DNA from 4 places in the Shewanella sp. MR-4 genome. Region 3 is predicted to be linked to each of the others. Evidence: predicted binding sites of a transcription regulator. Region 3 holds the regulator's gene; each other region holds the start of a gene.
The links. The regulator sigma-54, encoded in region 3, starts transcription at its own class of promoters, with help from an activator protein. The targets are predictions, from matches to a motif close to GTTGGCACGNNNNTNGNNT.
Positions count from the first base shown of each region.

Region 1: a site for sigma-54 is predicted at 1,442-1,460, ahead of SHEWMR4_RS16880 (superinfection exclusion B family protein). Genes of this name have one in related genera too.
Region 2: a site for sigma-54 is predicted at 1,704-1,722, ahead of SHEWMR4_RS11980 (YccF domain-containing protein). Genes of this name have one in related genera too.
Region 4: a site for sigma-54 is predicted at 5,218-5,236, ahead of fliE (flagellar hook-basal body complex protein FliE). Genes of this name have one in related genera too.

Region 1 covers NC_008321.1:3,847,366-3,854,844, reverse strand. Annotated here, with positions in the region: gene SHEWMR4_RS16885 (ATP-binding protein) at 1-1,334, opposite strand, end outside; gene SHEWMR4_RS16880 (superinfection exclusion B family protein) at 1,502-2,113, shown strand; gene SHEWMR4_RS16875 (DUF3149 domain-containing protein) at 2,227-2,358, opposite strand; gene SHEWMR4_RS16870 (bacteriohemerythrin) at 2,675-4,264, shown strand; tRNA gene SHEWMR4_RS16865 (tRNA-Leu) at 4,571-4,657, shown strand; gene SHEWMR4_RS16860 (YegP family protein) at 4,789-5,121, opposite strand; gene SHEWMR4_RS16855 (DUF2787 family protein) at 5,251-5,655, opposite strand; gene SHEWMR4_RS16850 (hypothetical protein) at 5,737-6,225, opposite strand; gene SHEWMR4_RS16845 (AAA family ATPase) at 6,248-7,479, opposite strand, start outside.
Region 2 covers NC_008321.1:2,717,393-2,724,871, reverse strand. Annotated here, with positions in the region: gene SHEWMR4_RS11990 (M14 family metallopeptidase) at 1-287, shown strand, start outside; gene SHEWMR4_RS11985 (alpha/beta fold hydrolase) at 287-1,123, shown strand; gene SHEWMR4_RS11980 (YccF domain-containing protein) at 1,212-1,619, opposite strand; gene SHEWMR4_RS11975 (1-aminocyclopropane-1-carboxylate deaminase/D-cysteine desulfhydrase) at 1,905-2,852, shown strand; gene SHEWMR4_RS11970 (hypothetical protein) at 2,856-3,116, opposite strand; gene SHEWMR4_RS11965 (hypothetical protein) at 3,392-3,565, opposite strand; gene SHEWMR4_RS11960 (ChrR family anti-sigma-E factor) at 4,090-4,785, opposite strand; gene SHEWMR4_RS11955 (sigma-70 family RNA polymerase sigma factor) at 4,778-5,446, opposite strand; gene SHEWMR4_RS11950 (LON peptidase substrate-binding domain-containing protein) at 5,568-6,119, opposite strand; gene SHEWMR4_RS11945 (class I SAM-dependent methyltransferase) at 6,216-6,830, shown strand; gene SHEWMR4_RS11940 (chemotaxis protein CheV) at 7,032-7,479, shown strand, end outside.
Region 3 covers NC_008321.1:780,301-787,779, forward strand. Annotated here, with positions in the region: gene rapZ (RNase adapter RapZ) at 1-668, opposite strand, end outside; gene ptsN (PTS IIA-like nitrogen regulatory protein PtsN) at 665-1,108, opposite strand; gene hpf (ribosome hibernation promoting factor) at 1,111-1,398, opposite strand; gene SHEWMR4_RS03515 (RNA polymerase factor sigma-54) at 1,427-2,902, opposite strand; gene lptB (LPS export ABC transporter ATP-binding protein) at 3,009-3,740, opposite strand; gene lptA (lipopolysaccharide transport periplasmic protein LptA) at 3,737-4,288, opposite strand; gene lptC (LPS export ABC transporter periplasmic protein LptC) at 4,275-4,835, opposite strand; gene kdsC (3-deoxy-manno-octulosonate-8-phosphatase KdsC) at 4,832-5,383, opposite strand; gene SHEWMR4_RS03540 (KpsF/GutQ family sugar-phosphate isomerase) at 5,383-6,360, opposite strand; gene mlaF (phospholipid ABC transporter ATP-binding protein MlaF) at 6,921-7,479, shown strand, end outside.
Region 4 covers NC_008321.1:1,486,545-1,494,023, reverse strand. Annotated here, with positions in the region: gene fliI (flagellar protein export ATPase FliI) at 1-1,149, opposite strand, end outside; gene fliH (flagellar assembly protein FliH) at 1,118-2,068, opposite strand; gene fliG (flagellar motor switch protein FliG) at 2,055-3,101, opposite strand; gene fliF (flagellar basal-body MS-ring/collar protein FliF) at 3,094-4,779, opposite strand; gene fliE (flagellar hook-basal body complex protein FliE) at 4,824-5,162, opposite strand; gene SHEWMR4_RS06710 (sigma-54-dependent transcriptional regulator) at 5,340-6,680, opposite strand; gene SHEWMR4_RS06705 (sensor histidine kinase) at 6,673-7,479, opposite strand, start outside.

The sequences.
Region 1 (7,479 bases), 1.6 Mb from region 3:
TGATTATTTTCCCTATCTTGGAAGGCATGGGTGAAGGCGTTGGAGAGAATATTGCTGACGATTTGATTGAGCAGGCTAACATTGGTTTGGATGTTGAGCGCTGGCTCAACCTCTAATTGGGTTTGCGCTTTTAACTTGGGATACATGATTAAAGTAGATTCTAAAATCTCCTGCAGCTGACTTTTTAAATTGATGCATTGATGTTCTTCATGGCTACGATCGATGGCGATCGTTTTAAATTTTTGGATAAGACTACTGGCCTTGGTGATATTACGGACTATCAGCTCACAGCTTTCTTGGTACTCATCTAAAATCGCATTAATCTCGTCGAGAGTGGCATGTTCGCTGTGAATGAGGTCTATAAGCTCCTCGATATGACTCAATTGCGCGCTAGCCGCCGTCAAACAAATGCCGATCGGCGTATTGATCTCATGGGCAACCCCTGAGACGAGCCCGCCCAATGCCGCCATTTTTTCCTGCTCGACTAATACTTGCTGCGCTCGTTTTAGCGCTGTTAATGACTGTTCTAATTCCTGAGTTCTTTCTTTGACTTGTCGTGCAAGTTCTTCCTTATAGCTGCGCTCAAGTTTCAATAAACGTTCTCTGTCTTCTAAGGAGGTTTGCAGTTCGGCTTTGGAACGTTTGAGAGCTTCAAATGAGCCGCGTAATTGTGCCTGCATGCTATTGATGGCATCGGCTACTTGGGTAAATTCATCGAGTTTTTGTTTGCGATCGAAGTCTAATGGTTCCACATCGCTATCGAGATCGATGCGCTTACAGTAATTACTGAGTTTGTCTAAGTGTTTAGTGATGTTGTACCAGACCAAAAATAGAATAAATCCAGCCACTAGGAAGGTTTTAATACCATTGGATAGCAGAATAAGGATGGCTTTATCGTAGAGGCGTTGATAGATAGCATCCATATCCACTTGCACTTCTAAACTGCCGACATTGATATTATCCGTAGGTGACTTATACACCAGAGGAAAGGTTTTACTGAGTGTATGGGTTTGTTTTTGGGCACCAGAATTCCACGCCTGGCCACTGTCGTCTTTGATTGAAATATAGTTGATATCAGGCAGTTGGATAAGACCATTCAACTGAGTATTAATTAGTCTCTCATCTATGACCCAGATACTGGCGGCGAGGACATCGAGATTGGCTTTTTCAATATTGGAGAAAACACGGTCGATTCGAGTGACATCACCGCGGTAGTCGTTAACCAATTGGTAGGCAGTGGTCATTAAGGTAATCAAGGAGCTAAAGAGCACGATAGACAAGGTGAGATGCCTGCCTATCGGACTTTTAATAAATTGACTAAAGAATGTCAGCATCTAAATAGTCTTTATTTGATAGCGAGTTGAATGACTATAAGCATAGACTCAAGCATCCAGATTGTGCATTTTATCCCCATGAAATATCCCGCAATTTTGACAGATAGAGTGGCATCAAACTTGCTTTATGCCATTAAAGTTCAATTTTTTGTCGCCGGGATAACACTATGATTAAACTCAAATTGGATTCAGTGAAATTGTTCAGCCCTAAAAAGATGATGTTTCGTGTCATGTTATGGCTAATGGTAAGCTGTGCTGTGTTGCTGGCGATCCCATCCAATATGCTCGCCATGCTGGCGCTGGATAAGTTTGTCCCAGAGCATGCCCATTTCGTTGGCCTAGGACTAATCATTTCAATTGCTTATTTCTTAACTCAGTTATTAAACCTTGGCTTAGATGAGTCGATTCGTCATTTAAGTGATAAACGCGTGACGGAAACGATTGAGGCTAAGGTCAACCTGATGGACCGTGCCGAGCGTGCCTTATTGCGTGAGTTCTTTTTACAGGGCGCCACCATTTTGACATTGCCGCAAAATGAACCCGCGGTTAAAAGCTTACTCAATGCTTGTATCCTCGAATGTTTAGGCAACGAGCGCCATTATGCGATCCAAGGGCCTACGGCGGATTATAAAATCTCGATGAAGGCACGCATGTATCTCAATCGTGGCGTATTACGTTTGCCAGCAGGTGAACCGAGCCAGGAAGAAATGCAGCATTTGATTAAAGCGCGCCCGCAGTTTTTAAATGGTTTAGTACAAAACCGTAAACACGCCGCTTGATTTGGATTGGGTTCTAAAGCGCACACCGCAGGCACAAAAAATGGGGGTTAGCTTAACCCCCATAACAACGTGCAATTTTTACAATGAACAGAATAACAATTTGGAAGCAAAAACTACGATTGTTGCGCGGACTTCACAATGAACATCCAAGTGATATAAGAAATTATCCCTATAGTGCTAAAGATAACGATCATTGAAAGTAAACCAATTGGGTTACCGAACATTAAATCTAACCAAAATGCCATGATTGAAATCCTCTTTCCTGTGAAGTCCCCTCTACACTAGCGCCCCTAGCGGTAAGAAATACTGATCTTGATCAATAAAAAATCGACATCTTAAAACAATGTTGTAACTACAGATTAACCCTGTGATCTAGCTCAAATTTAGCGCTTGGTAAAATATTGCTAAAGTCATTCCTTCGGGCTTTGTTTCTTGTTTCATTCGGGACTAGTCTTAAGAGTATCGAGTACGAAAAAATCATTAAATGATACAAAGATCCGCGGGTTACAAACGAGTTAGTTCTCGCAAGCAAGTGAAATAGCATTTTTGAAGGAGACAAAAATGGCTGACATCAGTGTCAACAAAGGCAGCATGGGATATGGCATTATCTTTGCGCCCATGATCCTATTCTTATATCCACTCTACTGTTTAGTGACGAGCGCGTACTGGGTGGCAACATTCAGTTTAATTGCTCTTGCCGTAATTCTCTTTTTGAATCTTAACAAACTCATCCGTAATTTAAGACACTTAGAGCGTGCGGCTCATCACTTAGGTGAGGGGGATTTAAGTTATCAGCTCGATGAAAAAGATGCGGGTGTGTTTATTTCGGTGGTCCATAGCATCAACCGCATGGGGGAGGATGTCAGCCGCACTATTCTCTCCCTCGTCGATACGAGTGAGTGGATGAAGAAAGTCGCGACCGATATTAAAACGATCAGCGAACAGGCAAAACAGGGCGTGCTCGAGCAGGAACGTCAAACCGAGTTGGCCGCAACGGCAATGACGCAGATGGTCTCCACCGTACAAGAAGTGTCACACAATGCTGCTACTACGGCTCAAGCGGCCGATATTGCCCAAGGCTCGGCGAAACACGGTGATGAGTTAATTGGTACTATCGTAAATAAAATCAGCGATATGAAATCGCAAATTCATCAAACTAAAGGCGTTATCGAGCACCTCGCCGCCGATACCAATAGCATTAGTAGTATTATCGAAACCATCTCCCAAGTGGCTGAACAAACAAACCTATTGGCACTCAATGCGGCGATTGAGAGTGCGCGCGCCGGTGAACATGGCCGTGGCTTTGCGGTCGTCGCCGATGAAGTGCGTAACTTAGCTAAACGTACCTCAGAGGCCACCGCCGAAATTCAGCAGCAGATTACAACGCTGCAAAAGGGCGCGCAGCAGAGTGTGGAAGTGATGCTCAAGAATGTCACCATCGCCGACGAAACTGCCCTGATGGTTGATCAAGCTCATCAAGCTCTGGGGGATATAGTGACTCAGGTTGAGAGCATTACCGATATGTCTCACCAAATCGCAACGGCCTCGGAAGAACAGCATGCGGTTGCTGAGGAGATTAACAAAAATATCAGCGTAATGGCCGATCTCGCCCTAAAAAATGCACGCCATACCAACCACACTAACTTATCCAGTCTTAAGGTGTATAACATGTCGCAGGAAATTGGCTCCCTGCTGCATCGATTCCAAGTTGATGCCAAGATGTTTAACTCTAACGAAGCCCAGAGCAAGTTATTCGTAAAATGGGGGCCAGAGCTTGATATCGGCATGCCAGAGATTAACCGTCAGCACCAACGCTTAGTCTCATTAATCAATGAATTACACCGGACCTTAAGTGAGGCATATGGGCTTGAGGCGATTAAGCGTATCGTCCAAGGGCTGGTGGATTACACCGCGAACCATTTCTCCTATGAAGAAGAACTGTTTGCACGTTTTGGCTATCCTCAAACCGTGGCCCACAAAGAAAAACATGCTCAACTCGTTGATCAAGTACTTGACTTTCAAAAGCGGGTAGGTAGAGGTGAAGATGTAGCCGATGAACTCATGGCATTTTTAAAAGCCTGGCTAGTCAATCATATTCAAAAGAGCGATAAAGAATACACCCAATTTTTACTCGCCCATGGCGCCGAATAACCGGCCTTGGTTTATCAGAGTTGGATTTTTGAGCGGTTAAAACTAATTTGCTACCCTGCCTTTGAAAAGGGCTTGCCATTGTCAAAGGCAAAGGTATAATTCCCAGCACTTAGAGCCAGCTGCTTGTTTTTGTTAGCTCTAAATATTGATGCCAGAGTGGTGAAATCGGTAGACACAGCGGATTCAAAAGTCACTGCGTTACGATATTAAACTTCACTAAGCTGTTGTTATTAAGAGTTAATTTGAAATAATTAACACGCAAAAGCCTTGCAAAGATTTGCAAAGTTTTTGAAGCTCCAAAGTTGTGCCAGAGTGGTGAAATCGGTAGACACAGTGGATTCAAAATCCACCGCCCTTAAAAGCGTGACGGTTCGAGTCCGTCCTCTGGTACCATACATACCGCCGACATTAAGTCGGTTTTTTTGTATCTAAAATCCAGCATTGTTAGATACTTACCGCTTTAAGTCCTGCTTTTTGTTGATACACACATGCCCTTCAAGATCCACCACTCTGCACATACCGAACTAGGTTAGATCTTTAATCGTCGTGGTTTTCCCATTCTCCATTACCGACTTGATCCCGTTGTCCCTTGCTGCGGTACTCGAATACATTTGGCTGGTGCCAATGATCTGATGGTTCGCGGCTTTTAGGTTGAAGTACGGCTTATCGTTTTTCGCCACTTCTTTGGCATATCGGGCTTCGATAGGGGAGTTGGTTTGAACGGATTCGATACCATTCATGGCACCACTCTTACCCGTGTAGAGTTCGCTGGTGAGGATGACTTCTCCGTTACCAGCCTTAAGCACAAACTTAAATTGATCGTTACTGCTTTTGCTTAATTCATACCATCCTGACATGAGGTTGCTCCTTCTTCTTTAAGGCATTGCATAGCGCAAGCGAGGAAACCATTTCCTGCTCGAGCCTCAGTCTAGTCGACTTTATCTGGTTTGATATGTGCCGATGCCACATTTTGAGTGTTTTGAGGGTTAGTCTGTCGAAATACTGACATTAAAAACGTCCATTTCCTGCCAGTAACACAAGAAGTTTTGCTCCCAAATGGGGTAAAGCTCTGCCGCCGCTTCAATGACTAACAAGCCACTAATGGATTGAAACACGCCGCAGCTAAAGTCAAAGTCCAACTCTTTCACTAATTCCCATTGTCCCGCGTAGCCGACATAGCAAAAGTCGGTGATGTAGCATAACTGCCATTGGTCAGCACCTTTCTCTAGCCTGATTTCCACAGGATGAAAGCCACCTATTTGTGGACTGTAATCGGGGTCGCGAAAGTTAATGGTGACAGCGTTGCTATCAATATTTTTCACGAGTTCTGCCAGAGCTTTGGCAAAGACAGGAGACACGGGTAATGGTAGGTCGGTATTAATGGTTTTCATTATGTAACCCTCAAAAGTGGCAAAACAAAGGGGGCATCATGTCCCCCTGTTGTTGGTATGAAATGTGGGTGATGTGAGTTGTCACTTACTTGGTTTGGTGGTCTGTTTCTCGGTGTTAGCTGACGTCTTATCGGTTTTAGCCTTCTTGCCTATCTTGGGTGCGGGGGCGAGTAACTGCTCGTCTAACTCGCCTTTCTCCACGGCATCAATCAGCACCTTAATTACCGCTGGCAAGTTGGCCTTTTCACCCACATCAATAGCAGGGCAACCTTTTTCCAGTTCGATGGGTTTGTTACTAATTCGCACTTCAAAGTAGTAGTGCTCGTTGCTGTCATAGAACCAAGGTCGGACGATGTAACGGCGGCGAATTTTCTTACGCTCACCAGTCTCTGGGTCTTTAACCGAGCGCTCTTTGTAGGCTTCAAATTCACGGCCTTCAATCATGCATTCGGCTAGAGACAATTGCTGGTCTAGCTTGTCGAGTAACTTCATCCGTTTGCCGAGCACAGGTGGCTTAGGGGCAATTTCAGGGCGAGCGATTACCTTGAGAGAACTCAATACTGTGGTCATGGTGTGTTTCCTTTAGTGGGTGTTAGCGGATAAATCCGATACGAGGTTGCCCTTGTTTGCGGCTGTTCTCGGTGGTGAGGAGCGCAAGGGCGGTTGCGCGGTGGTCGCGCTTGGGTTCAAAACGTTGGCGTCTTGTTAAGATGGCAAAGTCGCCGGGCGTTAATTGGTTTAGGGTGTTTAGGGTTGAGACTTCTTCATGAGTTAGGCGCTTAATGCCAAGGACTTGCCTATACATTGCTTGCCGTTGGTCACTCGTTAAATAGTCACACACCAACTTGAAATCAAATCGGCGCATGACCGCACTATCAATACTGGAAAGCGCATTGGTTGCAGCGAACACGGGTAGAGTGTTGCATTCAAGCTGTGATAGCAGTTCGTTAACGAGCTGCACTTCATGCAGCGCTTGAGCGCTATCGCGTTTGCTGAGCAAGCTATCGACTTCATCGATGAGCATCAGCTTTTGCTGTCTGTGTGCTTCTCTGAAGAGCCTAGCGATGTTCTGCTCGCTGTCCCCGACATACTTACTGAGTACATCAGAGCATTTGATGTGCATCAGCTCAAACCCGTGGGTTTCAGCTAAGTGATGTACCCATGCAGTCTTGCCCGTACCAGGGGGACCACTCAGCATCACCCTAATTGGCATGGCCTGCTTAACGGCATGGTTAATCGAGGCCAGTGTTTCATCGGTAGTCATACTTGTCACATCATCACTGCCCTTGAAGTTGACCATGTTGCTATCGAACGCCAGCTCCCCTTGATACTTTGGCGGCGGCGCTTCTTCACCACAGGCTTCTAGGGCGGCATCAATCACTTCATCGATAAGGACTTCCGCCTTTGCACCTTTGAGTTTGAGTGTCATCGCCACATGGGCAGCATTACCAACCATGGCGGGGGTGACATTGGGCTTTTCTGCCAGTAGCAGGTGATAGTCCTGTGATACCTTAAGCGGTGTCAGTAAGTGCTCATTAATGGCATAGGCAAAGGGTTCATCGGGTACAGGGACTTCCATCACCAACTTAAAACGGCGAATAAAGCTAGGTTCTAACAAGCCAACATGGTTGGTAATCCAAATGGCAGGGACAGGGTTTTGCTCTAGCGCTTGCATCAATTGTTCTTTGGAATACTGTTCATCGACTTGCACAAATAATGCTTCACACTCATCGACCAATAACAAGCTGTCATTGCTGTGAGCCAGTAGACCTTGTAACAAGTTCAGGTGAGCAAGGCGTATGCTGGTTGCCTTTGCAATGTTGT
Region 2 (7,479 bases), 1.9 Mb from region 3:
AGCATCATACCCAGGATCCTCAAGCGAACATTCCCTTTTTACCTTTGACCTTAGAGATGGGGTCATGGGCATGGATTAAGAAAAATCCAAGGCAAATCTTCAATTTTGCGGGCTTTTTTAATCCGCAAAAAACACACAGGCACCACAGAATTTTACGTCGGCACACAGTACTGATGCAGTTCTTGATGGAGGCGGCGTACGCACGAGAACTAGAAGGACTGACGCCTGAACATCTCACACAATTGGCACTGAGTGCACAGCAATTTTGGTATCGGGAGAACTTGTGATGACGACTTGGGTATTACTCAGGGGCTTAATGCGGGATCAACGCCATTGGAATGGCTTTGATCAGAGGTTAAGGCAACGGGGCTGCACTGTCGTGACGCCCGATTTACCCGGCAATGGGATCCTTAATCGTCAAACCAGTCCTTTGACCATCGCCGAATATGCCAGCTCTGTGTGGCTGCAACTGGATGCAAGCCTAGCGGGACAAGCTTTTTATCTGCTCGGTTTATCGATGGGCGGCATGTTAGCGATAGAAATGGCCAAGCAACGCCCTTGGCAGGTAAAGCATGTGTTTGTGCTTAATAGCAGCGCCGCTAATTTATCGCCTTGGTATCATAGATTTAACTTATTGAATGCGCTGAGTGCCTTGGTTAAACGTTGCCGAGGACGACAGCTTCATCCTATCGAATCCACTATTGTCCGCTTAACCAGTTTTCGACATCGACGTGATAGGGTCTTGATTGCACGCTGGAGCCAATATCGGCAAGAGGCGAGCCCGACGTTTATCAACGGTTGCAGGCAATTGTGGGCAGCATTTCGCTATGAATGTTCTATGTTTTTGCCTGTGCCCGTGAGTATTTTAGCGGGTGATCGGGATGCGTTAGTGAATATTCAAACCAGCAGGGCGCTGGCACAGCATTTTAAGGTTGATTTAGTTGTCTTAGCCTATTGTGGCCACGACATCACTATAGATGCTCCTGCTAAACTGGCGCATTATCTCTTTGAAATCATCAGTCCACCCCTAGGGGAAGCCAGTGAGCCTTTCGCTGATTGTGGTGACTTGCTCGATGAGGAAACGGACTTTCATGAGACAAGATTAGTCATGAGGCAAGGTTAGTGCTGTACTTCCAAACGATTCATTAGCACTACCCAAAGACGCTGAGTCGTGCTGAGTGACACCAGTTACGCTTTCGCGACTATGGTTATTACGCTTTCGCTACAATGGTTTGCCCAATCGGTGTCAGGCTTAATAGCGCCAGCTTGATATGTTGGATCCCGAAGGGGATACCAATAATCGTCACAAAGCAGGCGAGGGCATGGGCCAAATGACCTATGGTCAACCAAATCCCAAACAGCAAGAACCAAATAATATTGCCGACCATACCGAAGGCGCCAGTGCCTAAATCCTCACGTCCGGTTAAATGGCGGCGATTCATTTGCTCCTGCCCAAAGGGCCAAAAGGTTAATTCACCAATAACAAAACAAGCTCTGCCGAAGGGAATACCGATAATACTGATAAAACACAAAATTCCCGCAAGCCACCAGGCAAGACCCATCACAAATCCGCCAAGGACAAACCAAGCAATATTGAAAATTAACCGTAATAACGACATTGAACACTCCTTAACGTTTCTCAAAATTGTGTTGGGAATCTCTGAGCCAACACACAGGATCATTAATTGATACTTAAATGGAGTAAGCGAGAATTGTGCCAAAATATTTTTCCTTATTTATCAGTGTAATATTTATCTTGGCGACTGTATGACGTGGTAAAAAATGCTAGATTTTCGCGAAAACGCTTAATAATTACGGACGATTTAGGCAAGCTCGCGTTACACTAAACAGCTTGTTTTCATTAGAGAGTATCCATGCTAACCAATAGCCAGTTTGCAAACAGTCTGCTCGCTCAAAGTCCTATAGAGTCTTTTTCCTTCGCTGGACGCGAGATCTTTCTCAAGAGAGATGATTTATTGCATCCCGCTTTTAGTGGTAATAAGGCGCGCAAGTTTGCCTATTTTCTAGATCATGAGTTTGCCAGTGTCACTAAGGTGATTGGCCATGGCTCTGCGCAGGCCAACTCGCTTTATTCCCTTTCGGCACTCGCAAAACTGAAAGGCTGGCAGTGCGATTTTTATGTGGATCATATTGCCAGCCATGTGCTCACGTTGCCTACGGGAAACTATGCTGCGGCCATAGCTAACGGTACGCGCATCATTGATTTATCAAGTCTTATTACAGCAACCCCCTCACTGCAGCAAGAGTTTAACTGGACTTGCCATGACTATATTGAGCAGCATGTCTTGCCGGCTGAGCCTAACGCTTTGTTTATTCCTGAAGGCGGACGCTGCCTGTATGCAGAATATGGTGTTAGTCAATTAGCGGCTGATATTGAAACTTGGGCAATGCAACGGGGGATGATAGATCTAAAAGTGTTTTTACCGGCAGGTACAGGCACCACTGCATTATTTTTAAATCAGTATTTTGTGCGTCAGCAATTGAATATTCGAGTGCTTACCTGCGCCGTTGTCGGCGGCGATGAGTATTTAACGCAGCAGTTTTATGAGTTAAATCCCAACTCTGCTGAACATCCACAGATTTTGAATGTGGGGAAGAAATACCATTTCGGGAAACTCTATCCTGAGTTTTATGCCATGTGGCAGCGGCTCAGTGCCAGCGGCGTGCAATTTGAACTACTCTACGACCCCTTAGGTTTTATTGTGTTAGAGGATTATTTACGGCGTGATAAAATTTCTCCCATTCTTTACATTCATCAGGGCGGATTATTAGGTAATGAAACTATGTTACCGAGATATCGGCGAAAATTTGGAGAGGCTGCTGAACGATAACGATTACTCAATCAGGTGATTGCGTTTTAAAATTTTGTGGGTGCGAGTGGCTATCTTTTCAAGATGTTTGAGATCTTTTAATCCCGGAGTATCGGCTGAATATTGCCAGTAACTTATTTCGGTATCGAGCATTTCGAGCATTTTTTTAGAGCAGCCTAAACACTCACCTTGGCACATTTGTGCTTCATCTAAATTGAGTGGGATCAGCTGTTGGATATGGGTTATCAAGGCTTGCATCGCCGTTTTGGTATCGGGTTTTGACATAGAAAATATATTCACAAACGAAGTGAGTGACTATATTAGCAGAGGCATATACAGATTAATTTGATCTAGATTAGGAATACACATTTGGCTCAGCATGTATCTGTGTGAGTTAGATACTGGCTGAACCAAACGAGTTCGTCATATCGACGTGAAGGGATAGCGGATCGTGATATTAGGCTATCAATAAAGGCGAGTCGATTTCGGTATGGCGAGGAAAATGAGAACCGAATAAACCAACATGCCGTTATTTGTATTCAATGAATACTAAATCAAACTTATTTATTTGACGACAAAAGCCATTTCATAAAGTTTAAGGCTTCGGTACGTTTTGAAAAAGTTTGTCTGTTTTTACCTTGTCTATCGGTAAAAGCAATTGATGTTTTGTTGACTGAAATTGAATCTACAGGGAAGTTCACTGTGATTTCATGTCCGTTAATTTTGTATGACATAGGCCACACTCCTTTTAATTTTATTCACCCTTAGGTGAGCAAGTAATAACGATAAAATATCCTTAGCATAGCTGCGAAAGATGATACTAATGAGTCTTGAGGTTACCCATTCCACCATGATTAATCAAGAGATGCTTTATTGATAACTAATGCATATCAGCGATTATGTCAATGGAACATCTCAATTAGCCAAGTTGACCATAGAAAAGTGACAATACTATGACATTGGCTGAATTAATTAGTTCACTGTTTTTGAGTCGATGTAGAAAATCACTAACTCATTATTTTTGTGGGACTTACTTGTTGTAGGCTTTCTTCGTGAGGATCGATTTTGCCATTGCTTAGGCGGATGTACAAATCGATGTAAAAAGGATAACGACAAGAAACTTCTCAAAACGCAGCGCAGTATAGCAGTAAAACCCCCGCTGGCAAGTTTATTTTTTACTCAGCGGGAAATATCGGTGTTTAAATTTTGTATTAATTGTTGCTTAAATGCTCGATTTGTTTATTTGGCAATGATCAATTTAATAAATCAGTTCTCCAATCGGGTTCAATAATTTACTGAGCCCTTTTGTAAAATACAGCGGTGCGTCTAACACTGTGTAACAGAGGCATCCTGTTTGGGTCTTGGGAGAATGATGGGTTTTCCCGTCTAAGATAATAAAATCACCAGGAACATATTGGCCGTGAAGATCCGAAAATTCGCCCGCTAATAACAAGGTCAGTTCGTATCCTTTATGGGTGTGCTGCGGGATCTCACCTAAAGCATCGATATGTAAAAGGCTCGCGCGGGTATTATTTTCATCCACATCGAAACGCATGCGGCTGACCTTGCCAATTTGTTGCCATGGATGGGCGATATGCTGACGAAACACTCTCGGGATCTCATAACGCACATGTTTATGATTAAGGGAAACCGTAGTTTTAGCAGGATAGTCGCTTTCAGTTGGCGTTGATTCGGGTAAGGCCATAATCTGTGACATCATTTGCTGCCAAGCGTCATCTTGTGCTGAATCGGTTTCGCTGATTAAAGCTTGTTCAGTGATTTTGCTCGGCGCTAAAAAGGCGAGTTCAGCCGCCTGCTCTGTAAAGCGGCTGACTTGGGATTGGCACTCATGACATAGGGCACAATGGGCCGAGATTGCGATAGACATGGATAAAGGCAGCTCGCCTTGTGCATGGGCTAACAGTAAATCGGTATGGGGATGATGTTTAATCATGTTGTGTCTCCAAAAAGCTTTTCAGCTTTTCTAACCCCAATCTGAGTCGCGATTTTATCGTGCCAATCGGGACTTTTAAGGCATCGGCTAATTCTTGTTGCGTGAGTTCTTGCATATAGATCCCTTGCACCACTTGGCGTTGAGGTAGGGGCAGGGCATCTAAATGTGCGAGTAGTTTGGCAGTCAATTTATGGTCGGTGTTGTTCTCTTGGCTAACGGCAACATCGCAAAGTGGCCAGATATCGTCACCGAAAGCATCCTCTCGATTATGCTGTACCCGTCTTAGCATATCGAAACACTGATTACGCATAATGGTAAATACCCAGGTCGCCACCGACCCTTTGTCCGCATTGTATAAATGGGCCTTGGTCCAAACTAGGGTCATGGTTTCTTGTACCAGATCCATAGCAAGACCCTGTTGATTTAATCTTTGCAGACCGAATGCGCGAATTTTGGGCATAAAGTGGTTAAACAGCTCAGCAAAGGCTGCTTTATCCCTTTGATTTGCAACCTTAGCAATGGCACGAGCCAAAGGATCGGGATCTGTGATTAGCTCATTGGCGGTTGAAATAGTGCTATCGTTTTCCATAGCCATGTCGATAGGAGGTGATAACTGCCTATCATAGCGATTTTGCGCTAAATGTGATTGAAAATTTTCCATTATTGAGCTCTTTCTTAAGGTTCAATCCAGTCAGAACATCGCAAAGGATGTTTCCTCACGGCCGACGTTCGATAAGCATGCGGAGTAATACGTAGAGTGCTGAATAATGGATCACTTAGGTTTACTTAATCACAGTGCGTAATAAGTCCAGTGTCAGTTGATGATCTAAGGCATTGATACAAGTGTATTTCTCTGATGCTTGCACGGGCAGAATTTCTAACCAGCGTTGGCAAACCCAGGCGATATCCTCAAATTGTTCTACTTGATAATGTTGAAGGTGCTGCGGGTACTCCTTGAGAATGTTTTGTAGCATTTTGCTCAAGTAACGTTCATTTTCTTGGATAGGCGATGGCGGCCAATTATCGATAAAGTTAACTTCGGCGCGCTTTAAACCATCTGGCTCGACTGCAATATCGCCGAGGGTGAAGCGTTGGTTTCCTTGAATGCTAATTCCGAGCATACCATCGGGTAAGGTTTCAAAATCGATGATATGCACGAGTGTGCCGATGGGATAAATGGTTTTGCCATCTTCCGATGTCATGCACAACCCAAAGCCGTCGCCTGATTTTAGGGATTCAGCGACTAAGCGTTTATACCTAGGTTCAAAAATGCGCAACTGAGTATATCCCTCTGGTAATAAACAGATTGGCAAAGGAAAAAGAGGTAATTTCATAGTGGCCTCAAGTGAACTTATGTCTATATCATTACGTACCATATACAGAATTTGATCAGTGTACCAAGCAATAACCGATTCATTTAAGGGGATGAGATGAAGTTAAATCCATTCGAGAAAAAGTTAGTCCAGCATCCGCTGCGTTTTTGGTTGCAAAACCATGTTGAAGCGCCATTACTGACTTCTATGATGCCCAACCCCCTTCCTTATCTACGTCACGCTCTCGAAATTGGTTGTGGTTTTGGTAACGGAGTTCAGCTGATCCGCGATCATTTTGGGGCCGAGCAAGTGACGGCCGTTGATCTTGATCCTGAGATGGTCGCCGCCGCTAAAGCGCGCTGGGATGATTCACCCCATGGGTTAAGCCAATTGGCATTCAGTGTTGCCGATGCTACTGCATTGCCTTTTGCAAATGCCCAGTTTGATGTGGTGTTCAATTTCGCCGTGTTTCACCATATTCCCGATTGGCAAGCGGCGGTTGCCGAGGTGGCAAGGGTGCTAAAACCCAACGGCTACTTTGTTATAGAGGATTTATACCACGCCGCCATTTGCAATCCCTTGAGTCGACGGTTGTTTGAGCATCCACAACAGAATCGATTTAACCATCAAGAATGGTTAACTGGACTGCGCCAAGGGGGATTTGAGATCCGCTGCGAGAGAAATCTTCTCAACCTTTCGGGCATGGTGCTGGCCCAAAAACGCATGGCATAAAGGGGATAAATTGCGGCGATAGCCGTAAGCGAATCATTTATTTATTGGGGTGATTGCGAAGGATAAAGGATTGCCGAGTGATTGTAATTTTTAGATAAAATCGACTTATCGCATGGTTCTCATGGTGAGTTTACCGCTATAATTTAGCTTAATCCGTCACTGGTGAGGAAAGCTGTTCCTCCAAAGTAGAGAAGTCGCATTATGGCAAACGTGCTTGCAACCGTAGATCAACGAACCAAACTCGTCGGTGAAAATCGGCTCGAACTACTGCTGTTTCGAATTAACTCTACCCAGTTATTTGCGATTAACGTCTTTAAAGTCAAAGAAGTCGTCAAGTTACCGCCATTAAATTCCATGCCTGGCAGTCATCCCCATATTTTTGGAGTGGCGAATATTCGCGGCATGTCGATTCCCGTGATTGATTTGCGTTCGGCTATCGGTTTTAAGCCTGTGCCTCCGGGAGATGATGCCAATATGATCATCACCGAATATAACCGCAGTGTGCAGGGTTTCTTAGTCGGTAAGGTCGAGCACATTATCAATATGACCTGGAGCGATATTATGCCGCCGCCTAAAACGGCTGGGCGAAATAATTACCTCACGGCCATCACCCGAATCGAATACCAAGGTCAGTCGCAACTGGTGTCTA
Region 3 (7,479 bases):
TCAATTTGCCAGATGAACTTATTGACAAGCGGCTGGCGATTTAAAAACTCGGCAACGGGTTCATCTAAGCCGGTGAGAGGGCGCAGCTCGGGTTCCCAATGGGGATTGGGTAAAAAGCGCACATCAAACATAAAGTCGGCTTCGGTTGGCATACCATGCTTAAAACCGAAGGACTCGAAGTTGATCACCAGTTCCTTATCGACACTGCCAAGCAGGATTTGCCGCACTTGGTCGCTGAGTTCATAGATATTCAGATTCGAGGTATCTATGTAGTGATCCATCTGTTGTGACAGGGGCTCGAGCAATTTGCCTTCAAGTTTGATGGCTTCTTGCAGTGATACTCGGCTCTTAGATAAGGGATGTAAGCGCCGAGTCTCGCTGTAGCGCTTTAGCAGTACTTTATCGCTGGAATTTAAGAAGAAGCTGGTGAGTTCAGTGCCCTCGGGCAGGCTTGTGAGCTGTTTGACGAGTACCTTGTCTTGCTCCGGCAGATTACGCACGTCGACGCTGATGGCGACGAGATCGTTACTGCCCTTGAGCTGTTCGAGTAAGCTGCCAATCAACGGCAAGGGGAGATTATCGACACAATAATAGCCGAGATCTTCAAGCACTCTAAGTGCGACCGATTTGCCTGAGCCTGAGCGCCCTGACACTATGACCAGTTTCATCCAGTGATTACCTGATAGAGTTCCGTTTCATCATGCGTCTTGCGCAATTGCTTCAATATTTGTTTGTCGCTAAGCTTTTCAGCCATGCAGGACAAAGTGCTTAAGTGCTGTTGACATTGGTCAGCAGGCACCAGCAGAGCAAATAAAATGTCGACAGGTTGTTTATCGATAGCATCAAAGGCTATCGGCTCCTCACATTTCACCAATATGGCTATGGGTTGTGTTATATCGGTTAATCGACCATGTGGGATGGCGATGCCGTTACCTATACCTGTGCTCCCCATCTTTTCGCGCGCCACTAGGCTTTCGAAGATCTCTTGAGATGAGAGGGTGGGGTACTGGGCAGCGGCTAAGTCGCTGATGAGTTCCAGTACCTTTTTCTTACTGCCCGGAGTGGCGCAGGTTGTGCACTCCGGCCGCAGTATGGTACGAAGTTCCATTGCTAGTGTTTTGTTAACTTCTCTTTGTGTTTAATAACCTGACGATCAAGCTTGTCAATCAGGACGTCTATGGCAGCATACATATCTGCATGCTCTGAAGTCGCGAAGACTTCACCACCGGTGAGGTTGATTCTCGCTTCGGCAATTTGTTGCATTTTCTCAACATTGAGCACAACGTGCACATTATTGATCTGTTCGAAATGACGTTCAAGTTTTGAAAACTTTTCCTCAACATATGCCCGTAACGATTCGGTAATCTCGATATGGTGTCCACTCAGGTTTATTTGCATATAAACGTCCTCCGATTTCCACTGTAGGCTATAAACTTTTACGCTGATTGGAAGGGGGAATAAGCATCGCTTCTCGGTACTTCGCAATGGTTCTGCGCGCAACGTTAATTCCCTGTTCTGCCAGAAGTTGCGCCATCTTGCTGTCGCTTAATGGTTTTTTCTGGTTTTCCGCTGCAACCAGTTTCTTAATGAAGGCTCTGATTGCCGTGGATGAGCACTCACCGCCATCATCAGTCCCGACGTGGCTTGAGAAGAAATATTTTAGTTCAAAAAGTCCCTTTGGGGTATGCATGTACTTTTGCGTCGTCACCCGTGAAATGGTGGATTCATGCATCTCGACCGCCTCGGCGATATCGTTCAGGACCATAGGTTTCATGGCTTCTTCACCGTATTCGAAGAAACCCTGTTGATATTGCACTATGCAGTTTGCCACCTTGAGCAGTGTTTCGTTGCGGCTTTCAAGACTTTTGATAAACCATTTAGCCTCTTGCAGATGGCCGCGAATAAATTGGCTATCGGCCTGACTTTTGGTGCTGCGCGCCATGGCTGCATATTGCTGATTAACATTGATTTTTGGCATGCAGTCAGGGTTTAATTCGACCACCCAACGGCCGTTTTTCTTCGATACCGATACATCGGGGATCACATATTCTTCATCGACAGGGGTGATGAGTAAACCGGGGCGAGGGTTTAAGGTTTGGATCAGCGCTATGCTGTCCCTTAAGTCGTCCTCTTTGAGTTTGGTCTTACGCATTAATAATCTAAAGTCGCGGGCAGCGATCAGATCTAAATGATCTTTGATCAGCATGCGGGCGTTTTCGAGGTGTGGGGTGTCCGGCGAAAAATGGGAGAGTTGGATAAGCAGACATTCGCTTAAATCCTTTGCCGCGACACCAACGGGGTCGAAGTGTTGAATACGCTTGAGCACGGCTTCGACTTCATCCAGTTCTATCTCTGGATTGCCCATGGCCTCGAGGATATCTTCAGTACTTTGAGTGAGATATCCCTGATCGTCGATGGCATCAATAATTGCGGTGGCGATGGCTAAATCGGTTTCAGAGAAGGGCGTAAGGTTTTTCTGCCATTCTAAATGTTCGTACAGGCCTTCACTGGTTTCCCCTTGAAAGGGCATATCATCTTCACGGCTAGCACCAGAACCTGAGTTTGGCGATGCGGTAAAGACTTCATCCCAAGTGGTGTCCATGGGCAGTTCTTCGGGCAGGGATTCTTTGGTCAACGACTCGGCAATATCCACGGTGGAATTGTCTTGTTCCTGTGGCTGAGCCGTCGTTTCGCTAAAGTCGGTATCGGCGATATCTTGCTTACGTTCGGTAGGCGCGTCAAATTGCTCCTCTTCCAGCTCGAGAAGAGGATTAGAGTCTAAGGCTTGCTGGATCTCTTGCTGCAGTTCCAATGACGACAATTGCAACAGACGAATGGCCTGTTGAAGTTGTGGCGTCATGGTTAACTGTTGACCCAGTTTGAGCTGGAGTGACGCTTTCATGTTACCGCTGATCCCTACGTTATTATTGTGAATTTAGGCCGCTTGTTATCATATTGATGGCGCTTATTAAGCCAAAATTCAAGGCTAATTGGCTCTGTTTAAGTAACTATAGCCTGAATTGTTCACCTAAGTACACAGCCCTAACTTGCTGATTGTCTAAGATCTCTGCGGGAGTTCCTTCGGCTATCAGATTACCGTGACTGACAATGTAGGCATGTTCACAGACGTCTAAGGTCTCGCGCACATTGTGGTCTGTGATCAGTACCCCAAGGCCTCGGCTCTTGAGTTGTTCGATGATTTTCTTGATGTCGATAACCGAAATCGGGTCGACACCTGCGAAGGGTTCATCGAGCAGAATAAACTTTGGATTGGCCGCTAAGGCGCGGGCAATTTCGACGCGGCGACGTTCACCGCCCGATAACGACATGCCTTGGCTGTCGCGAATATGGGTGATATGGAACTCTTCTAACAGGTGTTCCAGCTCTTCTTCGCGTTGATCGCGATTGAGCTCTTTACGGGTTTGCAGCACCGCCATGATATTGTCGTGCACGGTCAGCTTGCGAAAGATACTGGCTTCCTGTGGCAGGTAACCAATGCCTTTGCGGGCGCGCAGATGCATGGGATCGGCGGTTAAATCATCATCGTCGATAAAGATATGGCCTTTATCGCTTTTCACTAAACCCACGACCATGTAAAAGGTCGTGGTTTTACCCGCACCGTTTGGGCCGAGTAGGCCGACGACTTGACCCGTTTTGACCGTCAGGCTGACATCTTTCACAACCTGACGACTCTTATAACTCTTAGCGAGATTCTGTGCTTTTAAGGTGATTTGGGTCATTGAGAGTCCTGTTTTTTCACAGGTTTGTCCGTGGGCTGATTCTTGAGTTCTTCCTGATAGTTGTCAGGCTGAATAATGGTAATCACGCGATCATCACCGCTACCCGTGCTCTCAGCGATCAGTTTTTGCTGAATAATATTGTAGCGGATGAGATTCCCCGTCACTTGGCTACCCGCTTGGTCTAGGGTGGCTGAGCCGGTTAAGGTCAAGGTGCGAGTCGCCATTTCATAGCGAATTTCTTTGGCGCTGGCAGAAGCTGGACGCCCATCGTCGAGGATCTGGCTGTAGGTCGCAGGATTACCCGTTGCCACTAAAATCTTGCTGTTGTCCCCTTCGGCAGAAAACGCACGTAGTTGATCCGCATGGATTTTAATCGAACCTTGGGTGACTTCTACGGGGCCGAAGAAAATGATCTGATTGTTTTTAATGTCCGCAGTTTGGCTGACGGCCTTAATTTTAACTTCTTGCTGTAAGTCACCGACCTTGGTGAAGGCGCTCATGCTTGTCATCAGCATTAGGCCGGCAAGTAATATGTTATTTTGCTTCATAGGTTCCTACTACCTGACTGGTCAATTTCACTTCCTGCGCGTTAAGGTCGGCATAAAGGCCTTGCCCTTGAATATTAAAATCTTTCCCTGTGACGTAAATGATGCGGTCAGAGGTCATTATCATAGTGTTGAGATCGAGTTCTAAAAAACTGGTGGACAATGTCTGTATGGGTTCACCAGGGCTGATGGCATCGATAATAACATTATTTTCTAATACAACCTTGCCGGTATCTTTGTTGAGTCGACCTTGGTCGGCTCGGATCTGCCATTTTGCTTTACCTTGGTCGGGATAGACAAGATAGACGGGAGCAGTAAAGTCGGTTTGGTTTTTCAGCTCATAGTGTTCCATGTGCTTTGCCGTGACGCGACTGTTAACTTGCCCTTGCTCATTAAATTCAATGCTGCGCAGATCTTCGATAATGTAATCGGGTCTGTCACTGACATTCAAGCTGTCATCCGTATCGCCACCGCGTTTTTGCTGCACTTGCCAATATAGCACCAGTGCAGTGCCAAAAAAGGCGATAATGGCGAGGGTCACACGACTCATATGCTCATCCCATGGGCGGAAGTGAACTTATTTTGGCTCAGTAAGAGCAGATCCGTGAGTTCCCTGAGTGCACCGTGGCCACCATTTAAGTGAGTCACAAAATGGGCATGTTGGCGGACATAGGGATGACCATCGGCAACACAGGCGGCAAGGCCGACCACATTCATCACCGGCAAGTCGACAATATCATCACCGATATAGGCGACTTCTTCTGGGGTGACATTGTAGAGCGACAGCAGCTCTTCATAGGGGACGAATTTATTATCTACGCCCTGATAAATATGGGTTACACCCAGTGCCGTCATGCGGTTTTCGACAATTTTAGACTGGCGGCCAGTGATAACCGCCAGATTAAAACCACTGGTCAATAATGAGCGCACGCCATAACCATCGCGGGTGTGGAAGGCTTTGAGTTCTTCCCCCGAGTTGCTCAAATAAATGCGGCCGTCGGAAAACACTCCGTCCACATCGCAGATCAGCAGTTTAATTTTTTGTGCCCTTTGCCAAACATCGTCGCTGATGGGGCCATAAAAACCTTGCTGTGGCATTAAATCACTCCCGCTTTAACCATATCGAGCATATTGAGCGCACCGACAGGATGATTGTCTTTATCTATCACTATCAGGCCGTTGATATTTTTGGAATCCATCACTTGCAGCGCCTGTGCCGCTAAAACGTTTTCAGTAATTGTGACACAGTTTCGCGTCATCACATCGGCAATCGGCGTGGTGCGTAGGTTGACTTGGGCATCGATAACGCGGCGCAGGTCACCGTCGGTAAAGATACCCACGAGTTTGTTTTGCTCATCGATAACTGCGGTCATGCCAAGGCCTTTCTTGGAGATCTCATACAGGGCATCGGTGATGCAGATATCGTGTTTAACCAGAGGTAAGTCATCACCGCTGTGCATCACGTTGCTGACCTTAAGCAGCAGCTTACGACCTAAGGCGCCGCCCGGATGGGACATGGCGAAATCTTCTCGGGTAAAACCTTTGGCTTGCAGGAGGGCAATGGCGATGGCATCGCCCATGACTAAGGTTGCTGTGGTACTTGAGGTTGGCGCAAGCCCAAGCGGGCAGGCTTCCTCTGGTACTTCAATACATAAATGAATTTTAGATAGACGCGCCATGGTGGATTCTGGCTTGCCTGTCATGGCAATCACTGGGATGGCTTTACGTTGGATAACGGGCATCAGCGCGAGGATTTCGCTCGACTCGCCCGAGTTGGAAATCGCAAGAATCACATCATTGTCCGAGAGCACGCCTAGGTCACCATGGCTGGCTTCACCTGGATGGACAAAAAAAGCTGGGGTACCTGTGCTGGCTAGGGTGGCCGAGATTTTATTGCCAATATGGCCTGATTTTCCCATCCCCATCACTATCACTTTGCCGGTACAGTTGAGAATAAGTTCGCAGGCTTGGGCGAATTCAACGGAATCGACATATTGATAAAGATTGTCGAGGGCCGATTTTTCAATATCGATGACTTTACAGCCCCACTGGCGCAATTGTGATTGGTCTACCATGTCTATCTCTCTTCTTGCATTGTCTTTGTCGCCCCGTTCTGGGATTGGAATAGCACAATTTGGTACGCGATAAAGATGATAAAATTAACGGCTTCGTACTTGAGTAGCGTCTTATTATTCAGTCTCAGCCCATGAGGGTTGAGGCAATAGGGCAGGATAACTTGTTCAGCGATTGAATGCTTTGAGCAATATCATCGTCTTAGTCGTTTTCCACCACCATTTTGGTTGCTATGGTAAGCATGATAACGACTTTGGCATTCAATATGGTTTTTGAGTTAAGTTGTCTTGCCTAGTTCAGTGTTATTTCGCTTATTTTATTAGCCTTGGCTAAACAATCCTGCTGATTTATCAACAAGGGTGAAAACATTAAGTAACACTTTAGCTTCACAGAGCGAAAACTTAGGGCGCATTCTCGCTGGAAATGAGGCAAATTGAAAGTATCGCAGGACGATAGTGTCGATTCTGTTGTAGGTTAAAGCGCAATTACGTACAATTTGCGGCTCTTCGATTGGTCTGGGCAGGAAGCGTAGGCCACCTCTTTTCAAATATCGGAATCAAGCATGACTCAAGAACAAACGCCGTTGGTTGAGATCCGTCATTTGGGCTTCAGCCGTGGCCAGCGTGTCATATATGAAGATATTAGCCTGTCTATCCCTCGGGGCAAAGTGACCGCCATTATGGGCCCCAGTGGTATAGGTAAAACCACTTTGCTTAAGCTTATCGGTGGCCAATTAACGCCCGATAGCGGCCAAGTGTTGTTCGATGGACAAGATGTGCACGCCGTGAGTCGTAATGAATTATTTGAGCTGCGTAAGCGCATGAGCATGTTGTTTCAAAGTGGCGCCTTATTCACCGATATCAACGTCTTCGATAACGTCGCCTTTGCGCTGCGTGAGCATTCGGGATTGCCTGAAGAGATTATCCGCTCAATCGTATTGATGAAGCTCGAAGCCGTTGGCCTGCGTGGCGCCGCGCAGATGATGCCAAGTGAGTTATCCGGTGGGATGCAGCGCCGTGCCGCCCTTGCTCGGGCGATTGCCCTTGAGCCTGAAATGGTGATGTACGATGAGCCCTTTGCCGGACAAGACCCGATTTCCATGGGCGTGCTGGTGAAGCTTA
Region 4 (7,479 bases), 710 kb from region 3:
ATAAGTCTGCTTGACGCGGCGCATGGCTTCTAAGTGCTCGTTCGAAATCACCATTGGGGCCACACGGCTGATCGAAGCCTCAATATCTATTGCAGGATAATGCCCAGAATCCGCCAGCGAGCGAGATAGCACAATATGGCCGTCTAGGATCGCCCGTGAAGCATCGGCAATCGGATCCTGTTGATCGTCGCCCTCAGTCAACACAGTATAAAATGCGGTGATAGAACCTTGTCCTGGTCCACCATTACCCGCCCGTTCAACCAAACGCGGCAATTTAGCAAATACCGAAGGCGGATAACCTTTAGTTGCCGGCGGTTCACCTACGGCCAGAGCAATCTCACGCTGCGCTTGGGCGTAACGAGTCAGACTATCCATTAATAACAATACGTTATAGCCTAAATCACGAAAATACTCAGCGATACGAGTCGAGGTTTCACAGGCACGAAGGCGCATCAAGGGTGAGGTATCGGCGGGCGCCGCCACCACAACAGAGCGTGCTCTGCCCTTTTCACCGAGGATTTCTTCAATAAATTCTTTCACTTCACGGCCACGCTCCCCGACGAGTCCCACCACAATGATGTCAGCTGTCGTGCCCCGGGTCATCATCCCTAACAGCACACTCTTGCCCACACCCGAGCCCGCAAATAGGCCCATGCGTTGACCCTTACCAACGGTTAGCATGGCATTGATGGCGCGCACACCCACATCGAGTGGTTCGGTGATCGCTCGGCGAGAAAGTGGGTTGATGGCGTTACTGTGCCTTGGCGCCTGCTGTTCGGTCGATAACGCGCCAAGACCGTCTAATGGCACACCGTTACCATCGAGCACACGTCCCAATAGGGATAAGCCAACACTCAGTCCCGCCTGCTCACCGAGTGGGACGACACGGGCACCGGGTAACACGCCGCGTAATTCCTCAATCGGCATAAGATACAGCAGTTCATCGTCAAAACCGACGACTTCGGCAATCAACTCTCCTGCCATGGTTTCGATTGAGCACAAACTGCCCACGGGGGCGCGACAACCACTCGCCTCTAAGGTTAAACCAACCACGCGCACCAATTGACCACTGGCGATAGCTCGAAACGGCGGGACTTTGTCGATGCAGTGATTCAGTTTATTCAGCAGTTGATGGCGGCGATTTAGCATCTTGCTCTCCATCATCTTGGGGTTGGGGACTTTGCGCCGCTTCAGCAAGTTCTGCGGCTGAGACGATTTTAGCGGCATTCTCCTCGTCGAGGACCGCTTGACGCTGTTGCTGCTGATGACTTAAATGGGATTGTTGATTACGTAATGACTCAAACACAGTATCGATGCGTGAGGAAAGAGTTAAATCCACCAACGAACGTTGGCTGCTGATAATACAATCCCCCGGATTTAAGCTAGGTTCGGCCTCTAATTGCCATTGGTTACGGTTCAATTGAGTACTGGTATATAACTGTTCCACCAAGGCAACATCATCGGGATGCATGCGAATACTGACGCTTTGCTCCTTGATTGGCAGAGATTCAACCCCTAAACGTAGCGCCGACAGGATTTGTTCAGGATGAGTTTTAAGTTCATGACCAATCACAGATTTAGCCAGCGCCATAGTGAGTGTCATTAAGGAATGTTCAATATCGCCATCGAGTAATTGCAAAGGCTTTTCAAATTGACTTAACAGCCCTTCAAAGCGTTGGATTAAGGTTTTAGCTTCGGCAAGCCCTGCCTCGAGCCCTTGCTCATGGCCTTGGACTAGGCCCTCGGTATGACCTTGCTCCAGCCCCTCGAGTCTGCCCTGCTCTAGCCCTTCGGCATAACCTTGCGTCTTACCTTCGTTAAAGCCTTCTTCTTCAGCCTGGGCGCGAATATCTTCAATTTCCGCCATGGTGGGTGGCGCAATAGTTTCGGCTGCCACCGCCTTGGGCGCATGCTGCTGGGCAGAATAACCAAACAGGTTAGAAATACTCGCCTCTTCGGTTTCAGTGACATCGGGTAATTGCCAATGGCTGAACTCAATTTCAGAGTCACTCACCACCCTATGGGACAATTTATTGTCGCTATTGTCACTCCGATTAGAGGAACTCATCGCCGCCACCGCCGCCTAACATGATTTCACCGCTGTCACTTAAACGACGCGCAATTGACAGAATTTCTTTTTGAGCGATTTCCACTTCGCTGATCCGGATTGGGCCCATGGCCTCTAAATCGTCACGCAGTAACTCGGCGGCCCGTTTTGACATATTGCCCAAAATTTTGTCTTTGAGCTGATCGTCGGTGCCTTTGAGTGCCTTCATCAATACATCCTGCTGCACTTCACGCAGCAAGGTTTGAATACCACGGTCGTCCACATCGATAAGGTTTTCGAATACGAACATTAAGTCTTGGATTTGCTGCGCCATTTCCTCGTCGGTTTCGCGCATGGTTTCCATCAACTGACTTTCGACCCCCGTATCGAGGTAGTTCATAATGTTGGCCGCCGCCTTTAGGCCGCCCATCTTCGCCGCCTGCGCACCGCCTTGGCCGGCGAATTGTTTCTCCATGATGTCGTTTAACTCCTGCAATGCCGCAGGTTGAACCTCTTCAAGATTAGCAATACGCATCATTAAGTCTAAGCGGGTATTCTCAGGGAACTGGCCGAAAATTTCCGCCGCTTGATCTGGTTCTAGATACGATAAAACAATGGTTTGGATCTGTGGATGCTCGTTCTGGATAATAGTGGCCACTTGGCGGGCATCCATCCATTTAAGAGAATCCAAGCCCTTGGCGCCGCTGCCCATGATAATTTGTTCAATCAAATTACCGGCTTTGTCTTCACCTAGAGCCGCGGTTAACGCCTTGCGGACGAACTCTTCACTATTAAAACCAATAGAAGAATACTTTTGAATATCGTCGAGAAATAGCTTGTGCACCCCGATGACTTTTTCCTGCCCAAAGTCTTCCATGGCCGCCATCGCCATACCGACCTTTTGCACTTGTTTAGGTTCTAAGTGCTTTAAAATAGAGGCGGCATCGGCTTCACTCAAACTTAACAGTAAAATCGCCGTTTTTTCGATGCCACTGAGATCCTTAATATTGAAGCTTGGGGCTTCAGCGGCGTCTTTTGATTTATTCTCAGCCATTGTCTTGTAACCAGTTTTTCACGACTTGGGTAGAAAGCTCGGGCTCATTGGCCACAAGCGCACGGATAGCTTTAATCATATCATCATCTTTATGCAGATTAGGGATAAGAATTGAGCCATCGTCGGCATAACTATACTCTGCTTCTTTGGTATTGAGCATCCCTAAGGTATCGGCGGCGTATTGATCTTCAATCTCCGCCAACTCATTACCGAGTCTTGAATCCTCTGGCATGTTCACATTATCTGGGTAGATTAAGCGTTTCAGCATTGGACGTACTACAGCAAGGATCAGCACTAAGATAACCAAAGCGCCAACGCCTAACTTCACCGCACGCCAGAACCAAGGTTGCTCCCAAAGCTCAGGCGCAGGTACATCTTCAACCAATTGATCCATAAAGGGAACAGTAACCACCTCCAGCACATCACCACGCTGCGCGCTAAAGCCTACCGCGCCTTCCAGTAAACGGCGAATATTGGTTAGCTCCTGCTCGGTACGGGCAACGCGCGCCACTTGGCCATTTTCCCCAGCCGCCCCCGGTTTAAAGTCCACCGCAACCGACACACTCACGCGGCGCACCACGCCAATTTGCTGACGGGTATGGCTGATGGTGGTATCGAGTTCAAAATTACGGGTCGCTTCGCGGTGGGAGTTACCAGCAGTAACACTTTCCGTCGCTTTATCTGCTTCCTGCGGAATATTAGATTCCATTGGGGGTTGATTCGATAAGGCACCAGGAATGCCGCCAGTTGAACCGCCAGTCGAATTATTCTCGACCGTCATTTCGCTACGCAGCGACGGTAAGTCGGGGTTGAAGCGCTTAGCGGTTTGCTCGACCGCAGTGAAATCCATGCTCACATCTACTTGAGAAGTGAAGTTATCAGGCCCGAGAATGGGCGATAAAATAGAGTCAATTTTAGTGCGGTATTCGGCTTCTTTCTGTTGAACTAACTCAAGCTCACGACGCGCCCTAGCAGATACGCCATCTTGGCTACCCGAGTTCAGTAAACGGCCGTTAGAATCTGTAACTGTCACGCGAGATGGCTCTAAGCCCTGAACGGCGGAAGCGACGATATCCACAATAGCATCGACCTCGCCTTGGCCTAAACCACCACGGCGAGTGTTGATCACAACGGTCGCACTTGGCTGCGCAGTGTTGCGAGCAAACACGTTTTCTTTGGGTAGGGCTAAAATCACTTTGGCGCGGCTAACACTTTGCAGTTGTTCAATTGCGCGGGCGAGGTTTTCTTCTTGGCTGTGCTTGAGGCGAGCCTGTTCCATTCTTTGGCTCACGCCAAAACCACTGTCTTGGGTGAGAAAATCTTTGCTTGAGGCCGCGGCACTATCAATACCCGCACGGCTCAGCATCATTTTAACTTCTTGATATTTGTCTTCGGGTACCTTAACGACGTCAACATCGATTTGATACTTGATCTTATTTTTATCAAGTACGTCGAGCACTTGCACCATTTCCTGAGTTTCCATTTTACCCAATGGACGGTACTCAGGCTCCTGTGCCCAGATCATGACGAACACGGCTAACGCCAAACAAATGGCGAGGGCTAAAATCATGGTGATTTGACGCATCATATCGACGCCACCGAGACTTCCCAGCACGCCGGATTTATTTTCCTGTTGGACCCCTTGGTCCACTGCGCCGGCGTTTGATCCGACAATCATTTCTGTGCTCACGATTAGTACCTGCTAATTGCGTTATTCAAGGCCTAAACAGGCATGCTCATTATTTCTTTATAAGCTTCAACGAGCTTATTGCGCACTTGGACAGTGGCTTCAAAGGCGACACTGGCCTTTTCGCGGGCGATAACAGTATCAGAAAGGCTCACTGTCGTGTCACCCATTTCGAGTCGGGTCGCGAGATTCGATGAGGTTGACTGCAAACCACTGACATTGCCAATGGCTTGGGAGAGGAGTTGTCCAAAGTCAGCACCGCTGGTGTTATTCACTTGCTGCACAATGTTATTGGGTGAAATCCCAAAAGAAGGTGCGATTTCACCTTTAAGTGACTGCATTTCTTGCAGTAATGAATTTGTGCCAATTTGCATGTCGTGCTCCCCATCGTCGAGTTATTGACGATTAAACTCTCTAGATAAACAGGATATGCAAAAGCATGGCCAAGTTTTCACTTTGCCGTGCTAAAAAGAAGTGAAGAAATCGTCAGACATGAAATTGCCACAGGGTAACCCAGTGGCAATGGCTTTAGACAAGGTACAAAACACAAATTAGTTGGGCAATTGAATCCCCATATCGCGCATTCTGGCCATCTTATATCTTAAGGTGCGCGCACTGATCCCAAGTTTTTCGGCAACCAACTTACGACTACCTTGGCATTGCGCTAAAGTTTCGAGAATGATCACATGTTCCTGCGCCTTCAACTCCTCACCTAAACCTTCCGGCTCATTGACATATTCGGCGTCATCGGATAACAGAGGCACATCTTGGGCATCGATAATAATATCGTTGGCGGTAATCACAGCCCCAGCACGTAAAATTAACGCGCGTTGCACCACGTTATCCAACTCGCGCACATTACCTGGCCAGCGGTGACTGAGTAAACGACGACAAGCTGCCTCATCAAACTCAGGTAAATCAAGCACATTTAGCGCCTTTGCGTGTTTCGCAAGTAAATGCCGAGCTAGTGGCAAAATATCCGCAGGGCGTTGATTCAGTGCAGGCCACGTCAGTGGAAACACGTTAATGCGATAATAGAGATCTTCTCGGAATTGCCCAGCGGCAACCACGGCCTTTAAATCCCGATTCGAAGTGGCAAGCACCCGAACATCTAACTTAATGGTTTTACGACCGCCTAAACGCTCCACTTCGCGCTCTTGCAGCACACGCAGCAGTTTGGCCTGAAGTCCCAAATCCATCTCAGATATTTCATCGAGTAATAAGGTGCCGCCTTGTGCCTGTTCAAATTTACCAGGGCATGCCTGATAAGCGCCGGTAAAAGCCCCTTTTTCATAACCGAATAAGGTCGCCTCGAGCATATTCTCGGGGATGGCCGCACAGTTGATGGCCACAAACGCTTGGTTGGCACGGCTACTATGTTGATGAATATAACGGGCTAACACTTCTTTACCCGAGCCGCTTGGTCCAAGGATCATCACAGAAGCATCGGATGCCGCCACACGCTGTGCCAGTGATAGCAGCGCGAGGCTCTTTTCATCGGCAACCACGGGTTGATCGCTACTTTGTTTGAGCGGCAAATAGCGGGAAACTTGGTTGAGCAATACCTCTGGCGCAAAGGGTTTTGCCAAATAATCGACGGCGCCCAATTTAATTGCACTGACCGCACTGCCAATGGTGGCATACGCCGTCATCAATAACACTGGCAGCTTGGGGTGATGCTGCTGTAAGTAATTTAATAATCCTAAGCCGCCAATGCCCTGCATCTGCACATCGCTGATCACTAAGTCAAACTGATGTTGCTTCAATGCGATAATGGCTTCCTCGCCGGAGGCCACATCGATGCAGTCGTATTGCGCCAACATTAAGGTATCGAGCAAAGCCTCACGCAGGGACGCATCGTCTTCGACTAAGAGTAATTTGGCTTCAGACATAGGGTTTCTCCAGCGGCAATACTGCAGCCGATTTCGCCTGCGGGAAGGTTAGCGACACAGTACAACCTTTATTGGGCATACAACTCAATTGGATTTGGCCGCCATGATTGCGAACCACGGACTGCACAACGGCTAAGCCTAGACCCGTTCCTTGCGCTTTGGTGGTAAAGAAAGGCTCCAACACTTTTTGTTGCATCTTAGCATCCAGTCCTTTGCCATTGTCGACCACATTGAGGGCTAACTGCTCGCCGATATCATTGGCAACGATTTGGATCTGCGTTGCCCCAGCTTCAAGGCTATTCATCACCAGATTATTCACGGCTGAACTGAGCGCGTTCACATTCGCCAGCATTAAACCGTTGGACGCATTGGTGACAGTCAATGCTGCGCCGCGCTGAGCCACAATCGGCTCACAGTTCGCCATGACAGTATTGATCACCTCATCAAGGTTAACTAACTCACCCAATTCATCCTGCCGCCCTTTGGCCATCAACAGCATATCGTTAACTTGGCGTTCAAGCTCATTGAGTCTATCCACTAACTTCTGCTGAAATTTTGCCTTAGCTGATTCCGATAATTTGGGACTGGCCAGATTCGCAGCATAGAGCAGTGCCGCCGACAGTGGCGTACGCACCTGATGCGCCAGCGTCGCGACCATTTTACCGAGGGCAGATAGGCGCTGCAGATGGGAAAGATTCTTTTGCAGTAGACGGGTTTCTGTTAGATCCGTCAGCACAATTAATTGGCCCGGTTCTGGCGTTAATGGGGTAATCGCAAATTTGACTCGGCGGCCATTGCG